Cryptosporangium arvum DSM 44712: one gene and its partner. The protein of the gene in region 1 binds, or shares a complex with, the protein of each later gene. Links are inferred from orthologs where the notes say so. Each region holds a gene or a part of one and is shown in the gene's direction. Other genes may lie near its edges.

Evidence for each region.
Region 2: the proteins of tig (region 1) and rpsG are in contact, whole or in part, in a crystal structure (PDB 3GTY), measured with the Thermotoga maritima proteins. The link is inferred for Cryptosporangium arvum DSM 44712 from one-to-one orthologs. Residues at the interface, in WP_004081061.1 of Thermotoga maritima: Glu122, Val124, Val129, Leu130, Tyr133, Glu188, Gly259, Ile262, Tyr263, Glu266, Ser270, Glu273, Gln274, Glu277, Arg308, Gln311, Ile312, Ser315, Tyr316, Glu325, Arg329, Arg336, Leu363, Phe366, Trp367, Arg373, Leu377, Arg381, Leu384, Glu387; in WP_004081843.1 of Thermotoga maritima: Lys34, Lys52, Lys55, Glu59, Arg62, Gln63, Glu66, Asn67, Lys69, Val71, Arg95, Ala109, Lys110, Lys111, Gly112, Arg113, Pro114, Glu117, Glu121, Ile124, Ala125, Tyr127, Asn128, Asn129, Thr130, Gly131, Lys135, Asp139, Arg142, Met143.

What each region holds. Positions count from the first base shown.
Region 1 is NZ_KK073874.1:1,522,528-1,538,460, forward strand. Bases 4,861-7,836 are described here. They hold tig (trigger factor), read left to right. Parts: upstream 4,861-5,651; coding sequence 5,652-7,022; downstream 7,023-7,836. Other genes in these bases: CRYAR_RS07045 (MFS transporter), read left to right, coding at 4,861-5,448; CRYAR_RS07055 (ATP-dependent Clp protease proteolytic subunit), read left to right, coding at 7,266-7,836. Outside these bases: CRYAR_RS42830 (nuclear transport factor 2 family protein), read left to right, coding at 1-943; CRYAR_RS07030 (GNAT family N-acetyltransferase), read left to right, coding at 1,008-1,691; CRYAR_RS48490 (M12 family metallopeptidase), read right to left, coding at 1,643-3,208; CRYAR_RS07040 (SDR family NAD(P)-dependent oxidoreductase), read right to left, coding at 3,216-3,971; more of CRYAR_RS07045, read left to right, coding at 4,090-4,860; more of CRYAR_RS07055, read left to right, coding at 7,837-7,838; CRYAR_RS07060 (ATP-dependent Clp protease proteolytic subunit), read left to right, coding at 7,884-8,549; ATP-dependent Clp protease ATP-binding subunit ClpX, read left to right, coding at 8,664-9,947; CRYAR_RS07070 (hypothetical protein), read right to left, coding at 10,005-10,730; CRYAR_RS07075 (RNA polymerase sigma factor), read right to left, coding at 10,717-11,226; CRYAR_RS07080 (YndJ family protein), read left to right, coding at 11,365-12,216; CRYAR_RS07085 (helix-turn-helix domain-containing protein), read right to left, coding at 12,173-12,781; CRYAR_RS07090 (EamA family transporter), read left to right, coding at 12,853-13,695; CRYAR_RS07095 (carbon-nitrogen hydrolase family protein), read left to right, coding at 13,706-14,551; CRYAR_RS48495 (GNAT family N-acetyltransferase), read right to left, coding at 14,503-15,375; CRYAR_RS07105 (hypothetical protein), read right to left, coding at 15,387-15,611; CRYAR_RS07110 (valine--tRNA ligase), read left to right, coding at 15,680-15,933. UniProt on the Bacillus subtilis protein: Involved in protein export. Acts as a chaperone by maintaining the newly synthesized protein in an open conformation. Functions as a peptidyl-prolyl cis-trans isomerase.
Region 2 is NZ_KK073874.1:8,095,627-8,103,275, reverse strand. The notes cover bases 1,027-3,943. They hold rpsG (30S ribosomal protein S7), read left to right. Parts: upstream 1,027-2,208; coding sequence 2,209-2,679; downstream 2,680-3,943. Other genes in these bases: fusA (elongation factor G), read left to right, coding at 2,716-3,943; rpsL (30S ribosomal protein S12), read left to right, coding at 1,833-2,207; CRYAR_RS44135 (DUF4190 domain-containing protein), read left to right, coding at 1,027-1,339. In the rest of the region: CRYAR_RS37005 (hypothetical protein), read left to right, coding at 1-100; more of CRYAR_RS44135, read left to right, coding at 155-1,026; more of fusA, read left to right, coding at 3,944-4,815; tuf (elongation factor Tu), read left to right, coding at 4,895-6,088; rpsJ (30S ribosomal protein S10), read left to right, coding at 6,197-6,505; rplC (50S ribosomal protein L3), read left to right, coding at 6,634-7,302; rplD (50S ribosomal protein L4), read left to right, coding at 7,299-7,649.

The sequences.
Region 1 (15,933 bases):
CGCGGCGACCGGCGTGGCGATCGTGGCGGCGCTGCCGACCGCGGCGTCGGCCCACCGGTCGTACGAGCGGTGCGGCGGAACGACCGTCGACCGCAGCGCGCCGGTGATCGCCCGCGCCAGCGTGTTCGTGCGGGCGTCGGAGGACCTGACCTGGCGGATGCACACCGCGATCGACGAGTGGGAGACCTGGATCCCGGAGATCGTCCCGGCGCGCCAGAGCACCCCGGGACCGCTGCGGCCAGGGTCGGTGTTCGACTGGTCGCCGCAGAACATGACCGTGACGTCCACCGTCACGAAGGTCGAACCACGGCGGTGCACGGCCTGGGCCGCGCCGGTCAACGGCATCGACGGCGTGCACCTGTTCACGTTCGAGAAGGTCCGCGGCGGCGTGGTCGTCACGACCGAGGAGTCCTGGGCCGGAAAGCCGGTCCAGGCCGACGTTCCCGGTTTCCAGAAACTGCTCCAGACGGGGCTGGACGACTGGGTGGGCCGGTTCAAGGAGGTCGCCGAACGCGGCGGCCCGGCCCGCAACGAGGTCCGCCGTACCCCGCGGATCGTCGGGGACTGGCTCCGGTACTGGAACGCGGGCGACGGGAAGCGGCTCGGCTCGCTGTTCACGCCGGACGGCCGCTACACCGATCACTCGGCCGGCGTGACGTTCACCGGCCCGGCCGGCGTGGCCCAGTGGGTCGCCACGACCGTCGGCGGCGTCGACGACGTGCACGGTGACCTGCGCCAGGTGCACCGCTACGGCGACCGGATCGTTCTCGGCTGGACGTTCAGCGGTCACGTGAAGGGTGCTCCGTCGGCGTTCCGTCTGCCCGCGGTCACCGTGCTGCAGCTGCGCGGGAACCGGGTCGTGAGCAACGACGACTACTACAGCCACGCCGATCTGCTGGCCCGGTCCGGCCTACCGGCCGACTGGAAACCCCCGGCGAACTGACGCTCGACGCCGGAGGCTCCGCCGCCCGTCTCCCGGCGGTGCCCCGGCCCGCGATACTGACCGGGTGATCACCGAGCACTGGCCGCTCTACGACCTGCGCATCACGACGCCGCGGCTCGAACTCCGGCTGCCCACCCCGGACGACCTCGCCGCTCTCGCGACCCTCGCCGCCGGCCCGATCCACGACCCGGCCCGGATGCCGTTCGCCTCCGAGTGGACCGACGCGCCCCCGGCCGAGCGCAGCCGCTCCGTCCTGCAGCACCACTGGAGGTCGCTGGCCGAGTGGACGCCGCGGAAGTGGACCCTGCAGCTGGTCACCGTCGCCGACGACACGGTCATCGGCACCCAGGCGATCGGCGGTGACAACTTCGCGGTCGTGCGCGAGGTCCACACGGGATCCTGGCTCGGGCAGCACCACCAGGGGCGGGGCTTCGGCGTCGAGATGCGCGCGGCCGTGCTCCACCTGGCCTTCCACGGCCTCGGAGCCCGGGAAGCGGTCACCGGCGCCGTCACCGACAACCCGGCCTCGCTCGGCGTCTCGCGGCGGCTGGGGTACGTGCCGAACGGGGTCGTCAACCGGTCGATGCGCGGGAAGCCGGCCGTCGAGCAGCGGTTCCGGCTCGAGCGCGCGAACTGGCGCTCGCCGATCGAACCGATCACGCTCACCGGCGTCGAGCCCTGCCTGGCGTTGTTCGGAATTCAGGCCTCGAACGTCGCGACCGACGACCACCCGGCGCCCGGCGTGTAGAGCCGGCACGACGCGTCGAGTACCGAGTACGTCAGCACCCGGCCGTCGCCCAACGCCCAGGCGACGTCCCCGGTGGCTCCGTCCAGCGAGGTCCACGTGGACCCGTCGAACGACCACACGCCGTCCGGGCTCGTGACGTACCGGCCACCCACCAGCGACCCGGCCGGACCGGCCGCCCCCACCGGCCGCCACGTCAGCGCACCGTCCACGAGCGACCCGAGCAGCGTCGAATCCCCGGTGGAGACGAGCAACCCGCCCGACGTCACCCCCAGCGCCCGGCCGACCGTTTCGCCGACGACCGACCACTCGAACTCCCCGGCCGCGCCCAGCTTCGCGCACCACCACTCGCCCCCGTCGGCGACCAGCAGCTCGGCCACCCCGTCGGCGTCGACGTCGCCGACGAGCAGCGTCGAGAGGTCGGCGGTGAAGCCTTCGGTGTTCCCGGCGTAGCTCCACTCCGACGGCCCCAGCCACCACGAGTGGTCGGTGGGGTAGTAGGTCAGGACCTCGTCGGCGCCGCCGGGGCGGAACCGGCCCACCCAGGACTGCGACCCGAGCACTCGCGCGGTGGCCGACGACCAGCTCAACTGCCCCTCGACCAGCCGCCCGATCCGCCCGCCGGCCGCGTCGAGCACCTCGTCGAGACCGTCGCCGTCGAAGTCGCCGACCGGCCCGGGCCCGCCGTGGCCGACCTCCGTCCAGGTCAGCGCACCGGTCGCGAGCGAGCCGAGGTGGTACGTGCCGCGGCTGCGCAAGTGGTACAGGACGCCGAAGGACCCCACCCAGGTGTTCGCGTCCGACGGTTCCAAGGACGAGTACAGCTCCCGGATCGCCGCCCGGTCCCCGGCCGACAACCCTTCGCGCTGGCCGATCTGCGCCCCGTCGCGAAGCGGCACGATCGTCGGCTCACCGTTCACCGAGAACGAGACCGCCGGGTAATGCATGATCGACCCGTAGTCGTACGGCCCGACGTCGTCGCCGTCGGTGATGTGCTGGTCGAAGTTGTGCTTCTGGCCCGGGTCGATGTTGTCCCAGACGATGCGGACGAACTCGTCGCGGTCCTCCCGGCTCTGCTCGTGCCAGAGCCCGGCCGCGTGCCCGAGCTCGTGCGTCGCCTGGCCGAAGAAGCACCCGGTGCCGAGGTCGAGGGTCTGCATGCCGCCCTGCCGCCCGACCGACGACGTGCACCCGCCCCCGGGGACGAACCTGACGTAGTCGTCCTCGCCGTCGCGGGGGACGACCGCCAGCCGGGTACGCGTGTTCCAGTGCTCGACCGCCTCCTCCACCGCCGAGCGCTGGGCTTCCGGTAACGCCGGGTCGATCTCGTACGGGATCACCCCGTCGGGCCAGCGGAAGCTCTCGCCCGGAATGGCCACCGCGGACCGCGCGGACACCTCCGACACCGGGCCGAGCACGATGTCGCCCTCGAAGATCGCGCGCCCGTCCTCGACGCTGAACACGACCCGGCGGACGCCGAACGTTTCCCCGTACACATATCCAACGCCGGTCTCCGACATGGACACATCAATACACGGTGTACCCACCGTCGACGACGACTTCGTTCCCGGTGTGGAAAACCAGCGCGGGATCGGCGAGGAACGCGGCGACGTCGTGGAAATCCGCGTCGTCGCCCCACCGCCGCACCGGCGTGCGGGACGTGGTCGCGGCCAGGAACCGCTCGTCGGCCCGGAGCGGCTCGGTCATCGGCGTCCTGGTCCAGCCCGGCAGCAGCATGTTGCAGCGCACGCGGTGGCGGGCCAGCTCCACCGCGAGCGTGCGCCCGAGGCCGAGCAACCCGGTCTTGCTCGTCGCGTACGCCGCCAGCCCCGCGCCGCCGTACCGGCTGACCGTCGACGACACGATCACCAGCGACCCGCCCGAGCCCTGCGCCACGAACCGCCGCGCCGCCTCGCGCGTGGACAGGAACGCCCCGTCGAGGTTCGTCCGTAGGACACGGTGCCAGCGGTCCAGCGACATCTCGGTGATCGGAGCACCGTCGGTCACCCCGGCGTTCGCGACCAGGCACCCGAGTGGTCCGAGCTCGGCGACGGTCCGCTCCATGGCGTCGGACACGGCGTTCTCGTCGGTGACGTCGCACCCGACCGCCAACGCGCGCACGCCGAGCGCCCGGAGCTCGCCCACCACCGACGCCGAGCGCGCGGTGTCGCGGGCCCAGAGCGCGACGTCGGCGCCGGCCCGGGCCATGCCGATCGCCATCGCGCGGCCGATCCCGCTGTTGCCGCCGGTCACGACGGCGGTGATGCCCGACAGGTCGGTCACGGCGCCTCCCTTGAATCGTCGTTAACTTCCGCAGCCTCCCATGTGTATCGGGGAAGCTGACGAAATCGGTCCGGAAACGCCGTAAAGTGGCGTGACCCCGGCGATGGGAGTCCGCACCATGGCGACGACGTCCCGAGCCGGTACGGCCACCACTCCGCTCGGGCGGGAACCCTGGCCGCCGCGCGCCCGGCTGATCGTGTTCCTGCTGGCCCTCTACGTCATGCTCGCGTTCGGCGACAAGGCGATCCTCGGCCTCGTCGGCCCGCGGATGATGGCCGACCTGGGGCTCACCAACGCCGAGTTCGGTCTCGTCGGCAGCAGCTTCTCGCTGCTGTTCTGCGTCACCGCGATCGGCATCGGCCTGCTGGGCAACCGGGTCTCGCCGCGCTGGCTGCTCGCCGGTCTGGCGATCGTCTGGGCGGTCGCCCAGCTGCCCGTGCTGCTCCCGGTCGTCGGGTTCGCCGGTCTCGTCGGCACCCGCATCCTGCTCGGCGCGGGGGAGGGCCCGGCCGTGCCGCTCGCGTCGCACACCGCGTTCACCTGGGTGCCGATCCGCAGCCGCGCGCTCGCCGCGACCCTGCTCGCGGTCGGCGGTGGCGCCGGCGTCGTGGTCGGCGCCCCGCTGCTGATGCTCGCCATCCAGGCCTACGGCTGGCGGGCTCCCTTCGGGATCCTCGGCGTGCTCGGGCTGATCTGGGCGGTCGGCTGGCTCGCGGTCGGCGGAACCGGTCCCCATCACTACGCCGCCCCCGGCACCACCGCCGGCGATGCGCCGAGCGGCTCACGCGTGCCCCCCGGAACGGCCGCCGGCGCCGCGGGCGAGTCGCCCGAGCGGGTGCCCTATCGCCGCGTCTTCGCCCTCAGTACCTGGTGGGGCGCGGTGCTGGCCGGCTTCACCGTCTTCTGGACCCTGGGCCTCGCGCTCACCTGGCTGCCCACCTACCTGGAGGAGCAGGCCGGCTACGACCCCTCGACGGTGAGCCTGCTCGTCGGCCTCCCGAGCATCTTCTCGATCGTCTCGATCCTGGTCGCCGGCATGGTCGCCGACCGCCTGCTGCGTCGCGGGGGCTCGCGCCGCGTCGCCTACGGGGTGGTGCCCGCGGTCGCGATGATCGCGGGCGGGATCGCGCTGGTCGCGATGAGCCGTCTCGGCGCGGGCTGGCCGCTGCTCGCCGCGATGACCATCGCGTTCTCCACCGGCCCGGCGCTCACGCCGCTCACCAACGCCGCGATCGCCGACGTCTGCCCGCCGGCCCAGCGCTCGGGCGTCCTGGCCACCGCACACGCGTTCGCCACCACCGGCAACGTGGCCGCCCCGTTCGCCAGCGGCCTCGTCGTCGATCTGGCACCGACCGAGAGCGTCGGCTTCACCGCCGCGCTCGACCTGGCCGGCGTCCTCCTGCTCGCCGGAGCCGCGCTGGCCGCGACGACGATCCGCCCGGACGCGCACGCCGCTCGCCTGGCCGAACCGGGGTAGGACGCTGGGGTGCGGTCGCTGATCGGCGGTCGCATAGACTGCGTAGAGTCAATCCTGCGGTCTATCCGCGTGCGCGTCTTCTGGTGGTGCCCCGTGTCGATCGTCGGCGATTTCTCGCTGCCTCGGTCCTGGGCGGGCCCTACCCTCTGAAACCCACAGAGATTGAACACCTAATTACACCTGCAGCGTTGAGGAGCACACACGTGAAGAGCACCGTCGAGACCTTGAGCCCGACGAGGGTGCGGCTCGCCGTGGAGGTGCCCTTCGAGGAGCTGAAGCCCAACCTCGACGAGGCCTACCGCTCGATCGCCAGCCAGGTCTCGATCCCCGGCTTCCGTAAGGGCAAGGTCCCGCCGCGCTTGATCGACCAGCGGATCGGTCGCGCGGCCGTGCTCGAGGAGACGCTGAACAACGCGATCCCGACGCACTACTCGTCCGCCGTACGCGAGCACGACATCAAGGTGATCGGGCGCCCCGACGTCGAGGTCACCGAGCTGCAGGACGGCGAGAAGGTCTCGTTCACCGCCGAGGTCGACGTCCGTCCCGAGCTCGCGCTCCCCGACTACTCGACGCTCGAGGTCACCGTCGACGAGGCGATCGTCTCCGACGAGGACATCGACAACCAGGTCGACAGCCTGCGCCAGCGGTTCTCCACCCTGAAGGGTGTCGAGCGCGCGGTCCGGACGGGCGACTTCGTCCAGCTCGACCTGGTCGCCACCATCAACGGCGAGGAGATCGAGGGCGGTAGCGCCGAGAACGTCTCCTACGAGGTCGGCAGCGGTCAGCTGCTCGAGGGCACCGACGCGGCCATCGAGGGCCACGAGGCCGGCGAGGAGGTCACCTTCACCACGACACTGGCCGGTGGCGAGCACGCCGGTCAGGACGCGGACGTCAAGGTCACGATCCGCACGGTGAAGGAGAAGGAACTCCCGGAGCTGGACGACGAGTTCGCCCAGACCGCGTCGGAGTTCGACACGCTCGACGAGCTCAAGGACGACGTCCGCAACCGGCTCGGCCGGGTGAAGAAGCTCGAGCAGGCCGTCGCGGCCCGCGACAAGACGCTCGAGGCGCTCCTCGAGGCCGTCGAGGTCCCGATGCCGGAGAAGGTGCTCGCCGACGAGATCGAGTACCGCCGCCACCAGCTCGGCCACGCGTTGGAGAACGCCGGCGTGACGCTCGAGCAGTACCTGGAGAACGAGGGCCAGACGCAGGAGGAGTTCGACGAGCAGCTGGACAAGGACTGCGCTCAGGCGGTCCGCTCCCAGCTCGTGCTGGACGCCGTCGCGGACGCCGAGGAGGTCGGCATCGACGACGGTGAGCTCACCAGCGAGGTCGTCCGGCGCGCCCAGCAGTCGGGCGTCAACCCGCAGCAGTTCGCCGACCAGCTCGTGCAGAACGGCGAGCTGCCGATCGTCGTCGCCGACCTGCGCCGGGGCAAGGCGCTCGGGGTCGTCACCGACCAGGCGAAGATCGTCGACTCGGCCGGCAACCCGGTCGACCTGAAGGCACTGCAGGACGAGATCAACCCGGCCCAGGCGGACTCCGAAGCCGAGTCGGCTCCGGCTCAGGTCTGATCCACCGGGCCGTGGTCGTGCGCTCACAGCGAACAGCCCCCCGAGGCCCCGTCAGGTGCCTCGGGGCCGCGTTAGTGTCAGGCGTACGGCCAGCCGCGTAGTTCTGATCAGCCCAGCACACAGCAGGCCCCACAGCTCGAAGAGCTTCAGCCCAGCATCACGTTCAAGGCGAAGGCAGGCATCGTGACCCACTTCGACACACCGGCAGCACCCGCGGTCGGCCGCGCGCCGAGCTCGGGCGGCATGGGCTTCGATGACTCGGTGTTCAACCGGCTCCTCAAGGAGCGGATCATCTTCCTCGGTCAGCAGTTCGACGACGAGATGGCCAACCGGATCTGCGCCCAGCTGCTGTTGCTCTCCGCGGAAGACCCGGTCCGCGACATCGCGCTCTACGTCAACTCCCCGGGCGGCAGCGTCTCGTCCGGCATGGCGATCTACGACACCATGCAGTTCATCCCGAACGACGTGGCCACCTACGGCCTCGGCCTCGCCGCGTCGATGGGGCAGTTCATCCTGTGCGCCGGCGCCCGCGGCAAGCGGTACGCGCTCCCGCACACCCGCGTGATGATGCACCAGCCTTCCGGCGGCATCGGTGGTTCGGCCAGCGACATCGCCATCCAGGCCGAGCAGATGCTCTACACCAAGAAGCTGATGCAGGAGCGGATCGCCTTCCACACCGGTCAGTCCGTCGAGCAGATCGAGGCCGACTCGGACCGCGACCGCTGGTTCACCGCCGACGAGGCCAAGGAGTACGGCCTGATCGACGCGGTGCTGCCCACCACGTCCGACGTGGCGGCGACCACCGGCGCTCACTGAGCGCGCAGCCACCGATCCGCCATTTTCTCGTCCGGAGGACCTGAAATGAGTGACCTAAGCTTCCCGGGCTCCGGGTTGTACAACCGCGAAACTGCTCCGCAGGGCCGCTACGTCCTGCCGTCGTTCGTCGAGCGCACGTCGTACGGGATCAAGGAGATGAACCCGTACAACAAGCTGTTCGAGGAGCGCATCATCTTCCTCGGTGTGCAGATCGACGACGCCAGCGCGAACGACGTGATGGCGCAGCTTCTCTGCCTCGAGTCGATGGACCCCGACCGGGACATCTGGATCTACATCAACTCGCCGGGCGGCTCGTTCACCGCGCTGACCGCGATCTACGACACGATGCGGTTCGTCCGCTGCGACATCCAGACGGTGTGCATGGGCCAGGCGGCCTCCGCCGCGGCCGTGCTGCTCGCCGCCGGGACGCCCGGTAAGCGCCTCGCGCTGCCGAACGCCCGGGTGCTGATCCACCAGCCGTACAGCGAGGGTGGCGGCCAGGGCTCGGACATCGAGATCCAGGCCCGTGAGATTTTGCGCATGCGTACGCAGCTGGAACAAATGCTTTCCTCGCACTCCGGTCAGCCGATCGAGAAGGTCCGCAAGGACATCGAGCGGGACAAGATTCTGACTGCGGACGAGGCCAAGGAGTACGGCCTCATCGACCAGGTGCTGGAAAGCCGCAAGAAGGTTCCGGTCGCGGCGGGTTGAGAGTCGAAGTAAGGCAACGCGCCCTCGCGACCAGGGGTCAGCGAGGGCGCGGAGCATGTACCGTCGAGGAGTCAGTCGGCCGGCGGTCCGGCGAGGACAGGGAGATGGTCGTTCGTGGCACGGATCGGTGACGGCGGAGACCTGCTGAAGTGTTCTTTCTGCGGGAAGTCGCAGAAGCAGGTCAAGAAGCTCATCGCGGGCCCAGGGGTGTACATCTGTGATGAGTGCATCGACCTGTGCAACGAAATCATCGAGGAGGAGCTCTCCGAGTCCTCCGAGTTGAAGTGGGACGAGCTCCCCAAGCCGATCGAGATCTGCGAGTTCCTCGACCAGTACGTGGTCGGGCAGGATTCGGCGAAGAAAGCTCTCGCGGTAGCGGTGTACAACCACTACAAGCGTATTCAGGCCGACAACACCAACCACCGCAACGGTGGCCCGGAGCCGGTCGAGCTGGCGAAGTCGAACATTCTGCTGATCGGCCCCACCGGCTGCGGCAAGACGCACCTGGCGCAGACGCTGGCCAAGCTGCTCAACGTCCCGTTCGCGATCGCGGACGCCACCGCGCTGACCGAGGCCGGCTACGTCGGCGAGGACGTCGAGAACATCCTGCTGAAGCTGATCCAGGCCGCCGACTACGACGTCAAGCGCGCCGAGACCGGAATCATCTACATCGACGAGGTCGACAAGATCGCTCGCAAGAGCGAGAACCCGTCGATCACGCGTGACGTCTCCGGCGAGGGTGTCCAGCAGGCGCTGCTGAAGATCCTGGAGGGCACCACCGCGAGTGTTCCGCCGCAGGGCGGCCGGAAGCACCCGCACCAGGAGTTCATCCAGATCGACACCACGAACGTGCTGTTCATCGTGGGTGGGGCCTTCGCCGGGCTGGAGAAGATCATCGAGAACCGGGTCGGCAAGAACGGCCTCGGGTTCGCGGCGAACATCATCTCCGCGTCCGAGCGCACCACCGACGACGTGTTCGCCGAGGTCATGCCGGAAGACCTGCTGAAGTTCGGGATGATCCCGGAGTTCGTCGGCCGTCTGCCGGTCATCACCACGGTGCGCAACCTCGACCGGCGTGCGTTGATGCAGATCCTCACCGAGCCGCGCAACGCGCTGGTGAAGCAGTACCAGCGGCTGTTCGAGCTCGACGGCGTGGAGCTGGACTTCACCCGGGACGCGCTCGAATCGATCGCGGACCAGGCGATCCTGCGTGGCACCGGGGCCCGTGGCCTCCGGGCGATCATGGAGGAGGTGCTGATGTCGGTGATGTACGAGATCCCGTCGCGTCCCGACGTCGCCCGCGTCGTGATCAGCCGCGAGGTCGTGCTCGAGAAGGTCCTGCCGACGATCGTCCCCCGGGACGTTCCGAAGCGCGAACGCCGCGAGAAGTCAGCCTGACCTGTTCGCGCGAAACCCCCGCCCGGATCCGGGCGGGGGTTTCGGCGTTCCTGGGGTTCAGTTCGTGTGCCAGTTCGCGACCCGGGTGCCGTCCACGGTGAAAATCTGCAGGCGCCCGTCGGACTGCTCGACCCGTGGGGGCCCTTCGCTGCGGGTCAGTTCGGCGATCGTCTTGGACAGTGCGGGCAGGCCCCGAACGGACTCGTAGGTCGCCACGAAGTAGAACTGGGCTGCTGGGTCGTCGGTGCCGGGATAGAAGACGCTGCAGCGGAACGTGAGGACTGCTTCCTTCACGCCGTCGTCGGTGAGTTCCGCGTATCTGGGGCCTGACTCCCCGAGGCCGTCGAACACCTGGTAGCCGATCGATCCGAGGTCGGGCACGTCCGCGTGGGCAAGGCCGGCGGTGAACGACAGTTCCGGTGCGCCGCCGCAGTCCTCGTTGCCCGGCACGTCCAGCGTCGCGTTGCGCCAGTCGACCGCGCTGAGCGGGTTCTGCTGACCGTCGTCGTCGGTGGGCGCGGGCGCCGAGGTCGTCGTGGCCGGGCTGACGGGCCGGAGAGCATCCGGTTGCTCGGTGCCGCGGAGCGCGTAGCCGACTACGAGCGTCATCACGAGGACGAGGGCGCCGACGGCGGCGAGCCGGTTGCGCCGACGCCGGCGGCCGAGACGGGCGGTGACCGATTCGCCGGGGCCCGCGAACGCCTCTGAAGGGTCGTCGCGCAGGCGCCCGAACAGCTCGGTAGCGGGATCGTGAACGGATCCGGGAACGTCAGAGTCGGCCATCGTCGTACGCCCCTTCCATTCGTTCGTCGGCGATGTGGGCCGCGAGTGCCGCGCGGCCGCGGTGCAGCCAGGACTTCACCGTGCCTTCGGCCACCGATTCTTCGGCGGCGATCTGGGCGATCGACAGATCCGCCAGGTAGTGCAGCACCACCGCCCTGCGCTGCCGTTCGGGGAGCGTGGCCAGCGCGGCGACGAGCGTCACGTGCTCGGGGCCCGGCGGTGGCGCGTGCACCTCGCGTTGGCCGTGCACGAACCTCAACGCGGTGCGGGCCCGACGCCAGCGGCTGATCGCCAGGCGCCACGCCACCTGCCGCACCCAGGCGGCCGGGCTCTCGTAGGCCGAGACCGCCGCCCAGCGCGTCCACGCCCGGACGAACGCCTCCTGCACCGCGTCCTGCGCCTCGGCGGCGTCACCGGTGTAGGCGTAGAGCTGTTTGCAGAGCACCGGGAAGTTGTCGGCGTAGAAGCGGCCGAAATCCCGTCCGGTCCCGGTCACGGCCCTCCTTCCTGGCCGACGTGGTGCCGGCTCCCGTGTCACACGCGTGGACGGGGTCGCCGGTTGCAGACAAAGTATTGAGCACTCGCTCAAGGCCGGAGTACGATTTGAGCAGTCGCTCAAACGAGGAGGTCAGCCATGCGGTGGGCGGTGGTTCCGGCGATAGCGCTCGGCATGCTGGTGATCGTGCCGGTCGGGCTCGGGCTGCTCGAGGCGCCGGGTCTGCGGACGGTCCGGCGGTGGTGGCCACCGGTGGCGATCGTCGGGGCGCTGTCGCTCGCGATGCCGGTGAGCCTGCCTGCGGTGGGGCTCGCCTGCGTCTACGCGGCCGGGACGTTCGTGCTGGCCGGGACGGCGGCGGCCCGGCTCCGGCGCGACCGGTCCCTGGCCCCGGTGGACGTCGCGGCGCTCACCGCCCTGGTCACGCCGGCGGTGGCCGGGGCGTCGCTGGTGGTCGAGCGGGTGGGCGGCACGCTGCTCGGCTTCGGCCCGAAGATCCTGCTGCTCACCGTCGCCCACTTCCACTACGCCGGCTTCGCCGCCGCCCTGGTGGCCGGGCTGGTGGCCCAGGCCACCCGCGCCGGGTCCGCCACCCGCGCGGCCGCGGTCGCGGCGTTGACGGTGCCGGCGGGGACGCTGCTGGTGTTGATCGGGTTCTTCGCGGGGGAGCTGGTGGAGCTGGCCGGAGCGGCCGTGCTCACCGCCGGGATGTGGGTGGTCGCCGCGCTCTCCTGGCGCCTGCGGGCCTCGGTGTCCGACCGGTCGGCGCGGGTGCTGCTCGGCGTCTCGTCGGTGGTGCTCGTGCTAACGATGCTGCTCGCGCTCGACTGGGCGCTGGGCGAGGCGTTCGGCGTCCCGAAGCTCAGCCTCACCTGGATGGCCGCGACCCACGGTGTCCTGAACGCGGTGGGGTTCGGTCTCTGCGCGGTGCTGGCCTTCAGCCGGCTCAGCGCCGGGTCCGACGATCGAACTCGCCGGGTGGCATCGTGACGACCATGTGGACGCGGGCCGCCGTATCGCCGTCGTTGCGGTACCGGTGCGGCACGTCCCCGGGGTAGACCGCGGTCCGGCCGGTCGCGACCCGCAACTCCAGGTCGCCGACGACGAGCGTCATCGTGCCCGCCACCACGTGCGCGATCTCGCGTGTGCCCACCGAGTGGTCCTCGGAGACGTGCTCCTCGCCCGGCTCCAGCACCCACTCCCAGAACTCGACGAACTCCGGGTCGTCGACGCCCGCGAACAGCGTCGCCCTCCCCCCGGACGGCCCTTCCCACAGCACGCTGTAGTCGTCGGGGCCGGTGATCTGCACCTCCGGCGGACGGGCCTCCTCCACCAACCGCGCCACGGTGACGCCGAACGCGTCGGCGATGCGCACGAGCGTGCCGATGCTCGGGTTCGTCCGCCCGGCCTCGATCTGCACGAGCATGCCCTTGCTGACGCCGGAGCGCCCGGCCAGTTCGTCGAGTGACCAGCGGCGACCGGTGCGCAGGCTCCGGACCCGCTCACCCACCAGGAGTGCGATCGCGGGGCGCGCGTCGTCCCGAGCAGTGGTCAATATATTGGCCTCTTCGGTCAGTTCAGTGATACAAACGGTGCTATGAACCACGCTACCGGTTGGAGTCGGCGGTGATCCCGGTGCTGCTCGCCGCCGGCTCCGCCCTGGTCTACGGCGTCGGGGACTACTGCGGGGGAACCGCCGGGAAGCGCGCCCCCGCCGTCGCGGTGACGGTGGTGGCCAAGGTGTCGGCGTTCCCGCTGCTGCTCGTGCTCACGCTGCTCCTCGGGGCCGACGCCGCGCCGGGCGCCGCCGACCTCGGGTGGGCCGCGCTGGCCGGTCTCGCCGGCGTGGGTGCGGTCGTCCTGTTCTACCGGGCGATGTCGGCCGGAGCGATGGCGGTCGTGGCGCCGGTCACCGCGGCGGCGTCGGCGGTGCTGCCGGTGATCGTCGGCATCCTGGTGGACGGGTCACCCGGCACCGTGCCGCTGATCGGCGTCGGGTGCGCGGTCGTCGCGATCGCGCTGGTGAGCGCGGGCGGGGGGCGCCCCGCACACGTGACGCCCCCGCTGGTGGGGCTGGCCGTGGTGGCCGGCATCGGGTTCGGGTTGTTCTTCGTGCTGCTGGACCGGGTCCACTCGGGCGTCGGGCAGTGGCCGCTCGTCGTCGCGCAGGTGGCCGCGATCCTCGCGCTCGTCGTCCTGAGCTCCGCGCGCCGGGAACGGATGTCGGTGCCCCGCGCGGCGCTGCCGTTCGCGCTGGCCGCCGGGGCGTTCGACACGGTCGCGAACGTGCTCTACGTGCTGGCCAACAACAGTGGGCAGCTCGCGCTGGTGGCGCCGCTGGCGTCGCTCTACCCGGCCAGCACCGTCGTGCTCGCGCTCGTGCTCGACCGGGAGAAGGTCCGCGGCTGGCAGCTGCTCGGCCTCGGCCTGGCCGGAACCGCGCTGGCCCTTCTCGCCGCCACCGGTTAAGACTTGAACCATGCGTGTTGCGGTGTGTCAGTTGAACTCACGGGACGATCGGGCGGCGAACCTCGCGGAGGCTCGGCGTCTGCTGGAGCAGGCCGCGGCGGCCGGGGCCGACTTCGCCGTACTGCCGGAGTTCGTCGACTACCTGGGGCGCCGTCGCGGCGAACCGGAGCCGGAGACCGTCGACGGCGAGTTCGCGCAGTTCTTCTCCCGCGCCGCCCGCGAGCTCGAGCTCACCGTGCTCGCCGGGTCGTTCCGCGAGCGCGCCGAGGACGGCGAGCGGGCCTACAACACCAGCCTGGTGTTCGACCGGTCCGGCCGGCGCGTCGCGGCCTACCGCAAGATCCACCTCTACGACGTCGAGATCCCCGGCCGGGTCTCGTACCACGAGTCGAAGACGATCGCGCCGGGGGAGGAGCTCGTCGTCGCCGACGTCGAGGGCACCCCTGTGGGGCTCTCGATCTGCTACGACCTGCGCTTCCCCGAGCTCTACCGCGCGCTGGCCGTGGCCGGGGCCCGGGTGCTCGTCGTCCCGGCGGCGTTCATGGCCCACACCGGCCGTGACCACTGGGAGGTGCTGCTGCGGGCCCGGGCGATCGAGAACCAGTGTTACGTCGTCGCCGCCGGCCAGATCGGCGACCACGAGCCCGGCCGTACCTGCTTCGGCCGCAGCATGGTGATCGATCCGTGGGGCACGGTCGTCGCCCAGGCACCGGACGTCGTCGGCGTCGTCACCGCGGATCTGGATCTGGGGCGCCTGGAGGACGTGCGGGCCGAGCTGCCCAGCCTGGCCAACCGGCGGCTGCCGGATCAGGACGGCGTGAAGGTCCAGGTCTCGCCCTCGGCCACCGCGCGGTAGCCGATCCGCTCGTAGACGCCGTTGCTCGTCGGGTTGGCCGCGTCGGTGAACAGCAGAACGGCGGCGGCCCCGATGTCGAGCAGGTGCTGGCTGAGTTCCGCGGTCGCGGCCGCCGCGTACCCGCGCCGCCGGTGCTCCGGCGGGGTGTAGACGGCGTTGATGCGGTAGGCGGCCGCGGCCGGTGGAGCGAAGCAGACCATCGCGACCGGTTCGCCACGCACCTCCCAGAGCCAGGCGCGCCCGCCGCTCAGGAAGTAGTCGACCCGGCGGGCCGCGTCCCGCTCGGTGAACGGCTCCGGTTCGTCGCCGGGAGTGTCGGCCTCGAAGCCCAGCACGGCCTTGATCAGCCAGGGCCGGTAGGTCCAGTCGGCGCGGATCAGCCGTCCGGGAACGTCGTCCGGCGCTCGTAACGTCTCGAGGACCAGCAGCCTCGTGCTCATGCCGCGGCGGGCCGAGGCCGTCGTGCGTGCCGTCCACGCGCGGGCCACCGCCGAGGGGCCGGGCGCCATCCCGGTGACCCCCGGCACCGTCTCACCGGCCTCGAGCAGGGCGTCGACGAGCGCGGACGCGGCCTCGTCGTCCAACTCGGGCACGAGCAGCAGGTGCGGTGGCGTCCAAGCCGCGATCCAGGCCGGCGGGGTGCCCGGCGCCGCGCGGATCAGCGCCCACAGGGCGTCGGGCTCGGTGGGGAGCACGCCGTCGGCCCGCTGGCTGACGACCGTGCACAGGTGGTTGTGGCGGACCGGGTCCCGGGCCAGCCAGGAGGCGACCGCCGGCGTGAACGCGGACAGTCCGATCGCCCCGCGGAGCAGTTCACAGCGCACGCCCGATGATGTTAGGGCTGTACCACGGCATTTCCCGGCGAATGGTCAGCCGGACCGGAGCAACCTTCGGCCGCGACGCCGATCAGGAACACCGCGACGATGCCGCCGCCCACCGTGAGCATCGCCCGACGCATCGGCGCCGAGCCGGGGCCACGCATCCGGACCGCGCCGACGACCACCGCGATCAACACGAGAAGGCCGATCAGCGGGCCCCACATCGGGGCGATCAGGTCCACGGGACCCAGACTGCCACGCCCGCATCCGGGTGGCGAACGCGCTCGCCGCGCGAACTAGGATTCACTCCGTGACCACACACCCCGACACCCAGGCACCGCCGACGCCGTCGACCGAACTGTCGACCAAGTACACGCCGGCGGACGTAGAGGGGCCGCTCTACGAGCGGTGGGTCGCGGCCGGCTACTTCACTCCCGACGCGACGAGCGACAAGCCGCCGTTCTCGGTCGTGATCCCGCCCCCCAACGTGACCGGTGTCCTGCACATCGGCCACGCGCTCGACCACACCCTGATCGACACGCTGACCCGGCGTCGCCGGATGCA
Region 2 (7,649 bases), 6.6 Mb from region 1 along the record:
CGCGGTGGCGGTGAGCGCGATCGTGATCGTCGTGGTCGTGGTCGGGCTGCTGATCGGGTCCGTGGGGGACGGGCCGCACTACGACGAGAACGTCAACTGACGGTGCAGCGGTAAGCGCGGTAGGAGTACGCGACCGCGTTCAACGAGGAGAGAGATGACCGACCGACCTGGCTCTGAGCCGGCCCAGCCCTACGACCCGCGGGATCGCCCGGGTCGCCCTGGGGAGGAGCCGCCGAGCGGTTTCAGTTTCCCCGACTACAACAATCCGTCCGGAACCCCGCAGACCCCGAACTTCAGCACGCCCGACTACGGGCAGGCGCCCGACAGCCCGTACGGTCAGCCGGCGACGCCACCGCCGTCGCAGTACGGCACCCCCGGCGGGGAGTACGGCGCTCCGGCCGGGCAGTACGGCGCTCCGGCCGACCCTTACGGCACGCCGGCGGGCCAGTACGGCAGCACGCCGACGAACGACCCCTACGGAACGCCGCCGAGCAACGACCCGTACGGGACTCCGCCGACCCACGGCCAGTACGGCAACCCGCCGTCGTACGAGCCGCCGTCCTACGGGCAGCCGCCGTCCGCGCCGACGTCGGGCTTCGGCTCGCCGTGGGGCGCCGGCGCCGACCAGGGCTCCGGCTACGACCCGAACAACCCCACCTCCGGCTACGGTCCCGGCCCCGCCGCCCCCACCTCGGGCTACGGTGCGGCTCCCACGTCGGGCTACGGTCCCGGTCCCGCCGCTCCCACCTCGGGCTACGGCGCCGCGCCGACGTCGGGCTACGGAGCCAACCCGACCTCCGGGTACGGGGCCCAGCCCGCGTACGGCTACGACCCGAACAACCCGGCCGCGCCCACCTCGGGCTACGGCTACGACCCGAACAACCCCGCCGCGCCCACCTCGGGCTACGGCTACGACCCGAACAACCCCGCCGCGCCCACCTCGGGCTACGGCTACGGTGCCGACAAGCCGACCTCCGGCTACGGCGCTCCGGGCTACCCCGCCTCCGGCTACCCCCCGGCCGGCGGTTTCGGTGGGCCGGCGCAGCCGCAGAAGGAGCAGCTCGCGCTGGTCTCGATGATCGCGGGCATCGTGTCCGGGGTCGCGTCGCTGCTGGCCTGCTGCGGTGGCATCTTCGGCGCGTTCCTGCCGATCATCGCCGGCGGCGTCGCGATCGCGACCGGCATCATGGCCAACAAGAAGATCGCTGCCTCCGGCGGTGTGCTCGGCGGCAAGCAGCAGACGATGATCGGCCTGATCGGCGGAGGCGTCGGCATCGGGCTGGCGATCATCTTCGCGATCGTGAACATCGTGATCTTCGCGAGCAGCACCAGCCCGTGACGCGTTAACCGTCCGGACACACGGCCCGGCTCCCCGAACGAGTGGAGCCGGGCCGTTCCGTTCCCGGCCGGCATACCTTCGGCCGATGGCCGGATGTGGCCGTTCGGGGAACGGCGAGGTACCGTTACGAGCGGTGCCTACCCGCGGTGAGAGTCGCGGGGCGGGCGGAGCCTCAGGAACGTCGGGTCGTCGGTTCGCCGAGAACTCGGTGGAGCAGAGACAGAACCGGCGGTAACACGCACTACTAGGCCGCGGCAAGAGCGGTAGCGGTAGTCGTTTTGACCTGTGGTCGGGCCGTAGGTAGTCTTGCTTTTCGTGCCTAGGTATCGCCTGGGCATGCACGTGCGCCCGCTACCGGGAGCACGGCCTCCCCTGGGGTCTGCTCGCAGACTCTGGGCCTGCGGCCGGCGCGACACGCCCGACCGCGGGGGTCGGAGGAGCCGGACATCTGGCTCAACACGAGGACATTAGTCGAGAAGAAAGCGGAGACCCGGTGCCCACGATCCAGCAGTTGGTCCGCAAGGGCCGGCAGGACAAGGTCGAAAAGACCAAGACTCCTGCGCTCAAGGGCAGCCCGCAGCGCCGTGGCGTGTGCACGCGTGTTTACACCACCACGCCCAAGAAGCCGAACTCGGCTCTGCGGAAGGTGGCGCGTGTCAAGTTGAGCAGTGGCGTCGAGGTCACCGCCTACATCCCTGGCGTTGGACACAACCTCCAGGAGCACTCGATCGTTCTGGTCCGCGGCGGTCGTGTGAAGGACCTGCCCGGCGTCCGCTACAAGATCATCCGCGGCTCGCTGGACACCCAGGGTGTCCGCAACCGCAAGCAGGCCCGCAGCCGATACGGCGCGAAGAAGGAGAAGAGCTGATATGCCCCGCAAGGGTCCCGCTCCGAAGCACGCGGTGGTCATCGACCCCGTGTACAACTCGCCGCTCGTCACTCAGCTGATCAACAAGGTCCTGTTGAGCGGGAAGCGGTCGGTCGCGGAGCGCATTGTCTACGGGGCTCTCGAGGGCGCCCGCGAGAAGACCGGCAACGACCCGGTCGTCACGCTGAAGCGCGCGCTCGACAACGTGAAGCCGGCCCTCGAGGTGCGCAGCCGCCGTGTCGGTGGCGCCACCTACCAGGTCCCGGTCGAGGTTCGGCCCGGTCGTAGCACCACGCTCGCGCTGCGCTGGCTGATCCAGTACAGCCGCGCCCGTCGTGAGAAGACCATGACCGAGCGCCTCATGAACGAACTTATGGACGCGAGCAACGGTCTCGGCGCGAGCGTCAAGCGCCGCGAGGACACGCACAAGATGGCCGAGTCGAACAAGGCCTTCGCGCACTACCGCTGGTAATCCGCGTCCCGCACTCGAAGCTGAAAGGCAAGATTGATGGCTGGCAACAACGCCGCCCTGGCCAAGGTCCGCAACATCGGGATCATGGCCCACATCGACGCGGGCAAGACCACCACGACCGAGCGGATCCTGTTCTACACCGGTATCAACTACAAGATCGGTGAAGTCCACGATGGCGCAGCCACCATGGACTGGATGGAGCAGGAGCAGGAGCGCGGCATCACGATCACGTCCGCCGCGACGACCTGCTACTGGCACGACCACCGGATCAACATCATCGACACGCCGGGCCACGTCGACTTCACGGTCGAGGTGGAGCGGTCGCTGCGAGTGCTCGACGGTGCGGTGGCGGTCTACGACGGTGTTGCCGGCGTCGAGCCGCAGACCGAGAACGTCTGGCGCCAGGCGGACAAGTACCACGTCCCGCGGATGTGCTTCGTCAACAAGCTCGACCGCACGGGCGCGGACTTCTTCCGCTGCGTCCAGATGATGATCGACCGGCTGAACTCCACCCCGGCCGTCCTGCAGATCCCGATCGGGCTCGAGGGCGACCACATCGGTGTCGTCGACCTGGTGGGTATGCGCGCGCTGACCTGGCGCGGCGAGACCCAGAAGGGCGAGGACTACGCCGTCGAGGAGATCCCCGCCGACCTGGTCGACCAGGCCAACGAGTGGCGCGAGAAGCTCCTCGAGACGATGTCCGACGTCGACGACTCGATCGCCGAGGCCTACCTCGAGGGCGAAGAGATCTCGGTCGAGACGCTGAAGGCCGCGATCCGTCGCGCCACGCTGGCCGACAAGGTCAACCCGGTCGTCTGCGGTTCCGCGTTCAAGAACAAGGGCGTCCAGCCCATGCTCGACGCGGTCGTCGACTTCCTGCCGAGCCCGCTCGACCTCCCGTCGATCGACGGGACGAAGATGGACGGCGAGACCCCGGCCGCCCGGCACTCGGACGACAAGGAGCCCTTCAGCGCCCTGGCGTTCAAGATCCAGTCCGACAAGCACCTCGGCACGCTGACCTACCTCCGGATCTACTCCGGTCGGCTGGACGCGGGCACCCAGGTGATCAACTCGACCAAGGACCGCAAGGAGCGGGTCGGGAAGATCTACCAGATGCACGCGATCAAGCGTGAGGAGCTGCCGAGCGTCGGCGCCGGCGACATCGTCGCGGTGCAGGGCCTCAAGCAGACCACCACTGGTGACACGCTGAGCGACCCGGCGAACCCGATCATCCTCGAGTCGATGACGTTCCCGGACCCGGTCATCGAGGTCGCGATCGAGCCGAAGACCAAGGCTGACCAGGAAAAGCTGGGCACCGCGATCCAGAAGCTCGCGCAGGAAGACCCGACGTTCAAGGTCCACAACGACGAAGAGACCGGTCAGACGGTCATCGGCGGCATGGGCGAGCTGCACCTCGAGGTGCTCGTCGACCGCATGCGGCGCGAGTTCAACGTCGAGGCCAACGTCGGCAAGCCGCAGGTGGCCTACCGCGAGACGATCCGTCGCTCGGTCGAGGGCTACGACTTCACCCACAAGAAGCAGACCGGTGGTTCAGGTCAGTTCGCGAAGGTGAAGATCAACCTGGACCCGATCCCGCAGGACGGCGACGCGCCGACCTACGAGTTCGACAACAAGGTCACCGGTGGTCGGGTGCCGAGGGAGTACATCCCCTCGGTCGACGCCGGCGCCCAGGACGCCATGCAGTACGGCGTTCTGGCCGGGTACCCGCTCGTCGGCATCAAGTTCACGCTTGTCGACGGTCAGTACCACGAGGTCGACTCTTCGGAGATGGCCTTCAAGATCGCCGGTTCGATGGCGCTGAAGGAGGCGGCCCGCAAGGCCGACCCGGCGCTGCTCGAGCCGATGATGGCGGTCGAGGTCACCACGCCCGAGGAGAACATGGGCGACGTGATCGGCGACCTCAACTCGCGGCGCGGCCAGATCCAGGCAATGGAAGAGCGTGGCGGTGCCCGCGTTGTTCGGGCCCTGGTTCCGCTCTCCGAGATGTTCGGCTACGTCGGAGACCTCCGGTCGAAGACCCAGGGCCGGGCGAGCTACTCCATGCAGTTCGACTCCTACGCCGAGGTTCCCACGAACGTCGCGAAGGAGATCATCGCGAAGGCCACCGGCGAGTAATTCGCCGGCGGAACAGCGATACCCGACCCCACGTCGCACGGCGTACCACTAGATATTCAGTCCACAGGAGGAAAGACCAGTGGCGAAGGCGAAGTTCGAGCGGACCAAGCCGCACGTCAACATCGGCACCATCGGTCACATCGACCATGGCAAGACGACGCTGACCGCGGCGATCACCAAGGTCCTGCACGACAAGTACCCGGACATCAACCCCTTCACGCCGTTCGACCAGATCGACAAGGCGCCGGAGGAGCGGCAGCGCGGTATCACGATTTCGATCGCGCACGTCGAGTACCAGACGGAGGCGCGGCACTACGCGCACGTCGACTGCCCGGGTCACGCGGACTACATCAAGAACATGATCACCGGTGCCGCCCAGATGGACGGCGCGATCCTGGTCGTCTCGGCGACCGACGGCCCGATGCCGCAGACCAAGGAGCACGTGCTCCTGGCCCGCCAGGTCGGCGTTCCGTACATCGTCGTCGCCCTGAACAAGGCCGACGTCGTGGACGACGAGGAGATCCTGGAGCTCGTCGAGCTCGAGGTCCGTGAGCTCCTCAACCAGTACGAGTTCCCGGGTGACGACGCTCCGATCGTGCGTGTCTCGGCGCTGAAGGCGCTCGAGGGCGACGCCGAGTGGGGCGAGAAGATCATCGAGCTGATGACGGCGGTCGACGAGACCATTCCGGAGCCCGAGCGGGACCTGGACAAGCCGTTCCTCATGCCGATCGAGGACGTCTTCACGATCACCGGTCGCGGTACGGTCGTCACCGGCCGTGTCGAGCGGGGTGTGCTGAAGGTCAACGAGACCGTCGACATCGTCGGCATCAAGGAGACCAAGCAGACCACCACGGTCACCGGCGTCGAGATGTTCCGCAAGCTGCTCGACGAGGCGCGTGCCGGCGAGAACGTCGGTCTGCTCCTCCGCGGCATCAAGCGCGAGGACGTCGAGCGCGGCCAGGTCGTCATCAAGCCGGGCACGACGACTCCGCACACGGAGTTCGAGGCGACGGTCTACATCCTCAGCAAGGACGAGGGTGGCCGCCACACGCCGTTCTTCAACAACTACCGGCCGCAGTTCTACTTCCGCACCACCGACGTGACCGGTGTCGTGACCCTTCCCGAGGGCACGGAGATGGTCATGCCGGGTGACAACACCGACATGTCGGTGAAGCTCATCCAGCCGGTGGCCATGGAGAACAACCTGCGGTTCTCGATCCGCGAGGGTGGTCGGACCGTCGGCGCCGGCCGCATCAGCAAGATCAACAAGTAGTAATTCGTGTGACGGCGGTCGGGTCGTGATCGATCCGACCGCCGCTCCGCGCGGTTACTAACCGGCAGCCACCCGACCCCCGGCGTAATAGACAGGACTGAAGGTTCCATGGCGGGACAGAAGATCCGCATCCGGCTCAAGGCCTATGACCACGAGGTCATCGACAGCTCGGCGCGGAAGATCGTCGACACGGTGATCCGTACCGGCGCGTCGGTTGCGGGCCCGGTGCCGCTGCCGACCGAGAAGAACATCTACTGCGTGATCCGCTCGCCGCACAAGTACAAGGACTCCCGCGAGCACTTCGAGATGCGGACCCACAAGCGGCTGATCGACATCCTCGACCCCACGCCGAAGACCGTCGACTCGCTCATGCGTCTCGACCTCCCGGCCGGCGTCGACATCGAGATCAAGCTCTAAGGACGTAATCGCGCTCGGGTTCGGACTCAGGGCCCGACAACGCATTACGACACCACTTGAAGGACACGCCCGGCCGGAGTCATCCAGGTCGGGAGAGGATCCGGACCAAAGAGAGTCGGAAAGAAGAGATGGACAGGCAGATCAAGGGGATCCTGGGCGAGAAGCTCGGCATGACCCAGGTCTTCGACGAGAACAACCGGATCGTTCCGGTGACCGTCGTTCAGGCCGGGCCGAATGTCGTGACCCAGGTGCGCACCCCGGAACGTGACGGCTACTCCGCGGTCCAGGTCGCTTTCGGCGGCATCGACCCGCGGAAGGTGAACAAGCCCGAGAGCGGCCACTTCAAGGTCGCCGGCGTCACCCCGCGGCGTCACCTGGTCGAGATCCGCACCACTGACGCGGCTGAGTACGAGGTCGGTCAGGAGGTCTCCGCGGAGATCTTCGAGCAGGGCATCAAGGTCGACGTGGTCGGCACCAGCAAGGGCAAGGGCTACGCGGGTGTCATGAAGCGTCACGGCTTCAAGGGCCTCGGCGCCGGCCACGGCACCCAGCGCAAGCACCGCGCGCCGGGTTCGATCGGCGGCTGCGCGACCCCGGGTCGTGTCTTCAAGGGCCTGCGCATGGCCGGCCGCATGGGTGGCGTCCGCACCACGACGATGAACCTCAGCGTGCACCGCGTCGACGCTGAGAAGGGCCTGATCCTGGTCAAGGGCGCTGTGCCCGGGCCCAAGGGCGGCCTGGTGCTCATCCGCACCGCCGCCAAGACCCAGCTTGGTAAGGGCGGAGTGGCGAAGTGACCTCCATTGACATCGTCGACGCCGGCGGCAAGAAGACCGGTACCGCCGATCTGCCCGCCGAGATCTTCGACGTGACCACGAACATCCCGCTGATCCACCAGGTCGTGGTGGCCCAGCAGGCGGCGGCCCGCCAGGGCACGCACAAGACCAAGACCCGCGGGGAGGTGTCCGGCGGTGGGGCCAAGCCCTACAAGCAGAAGGGCACCGGCCGCGCCCGTCAGGGCTCGACCCGCGCGCCGCAGTTCACCGGCGGTGGCGTCGTCCACGGCCCGCAGCCGCGCGACTACTCGCAGCGGACGCCCAAGAAGATGAAGGCTGCTGCCCTCCGGGGCGCGCTCTCCGACCGG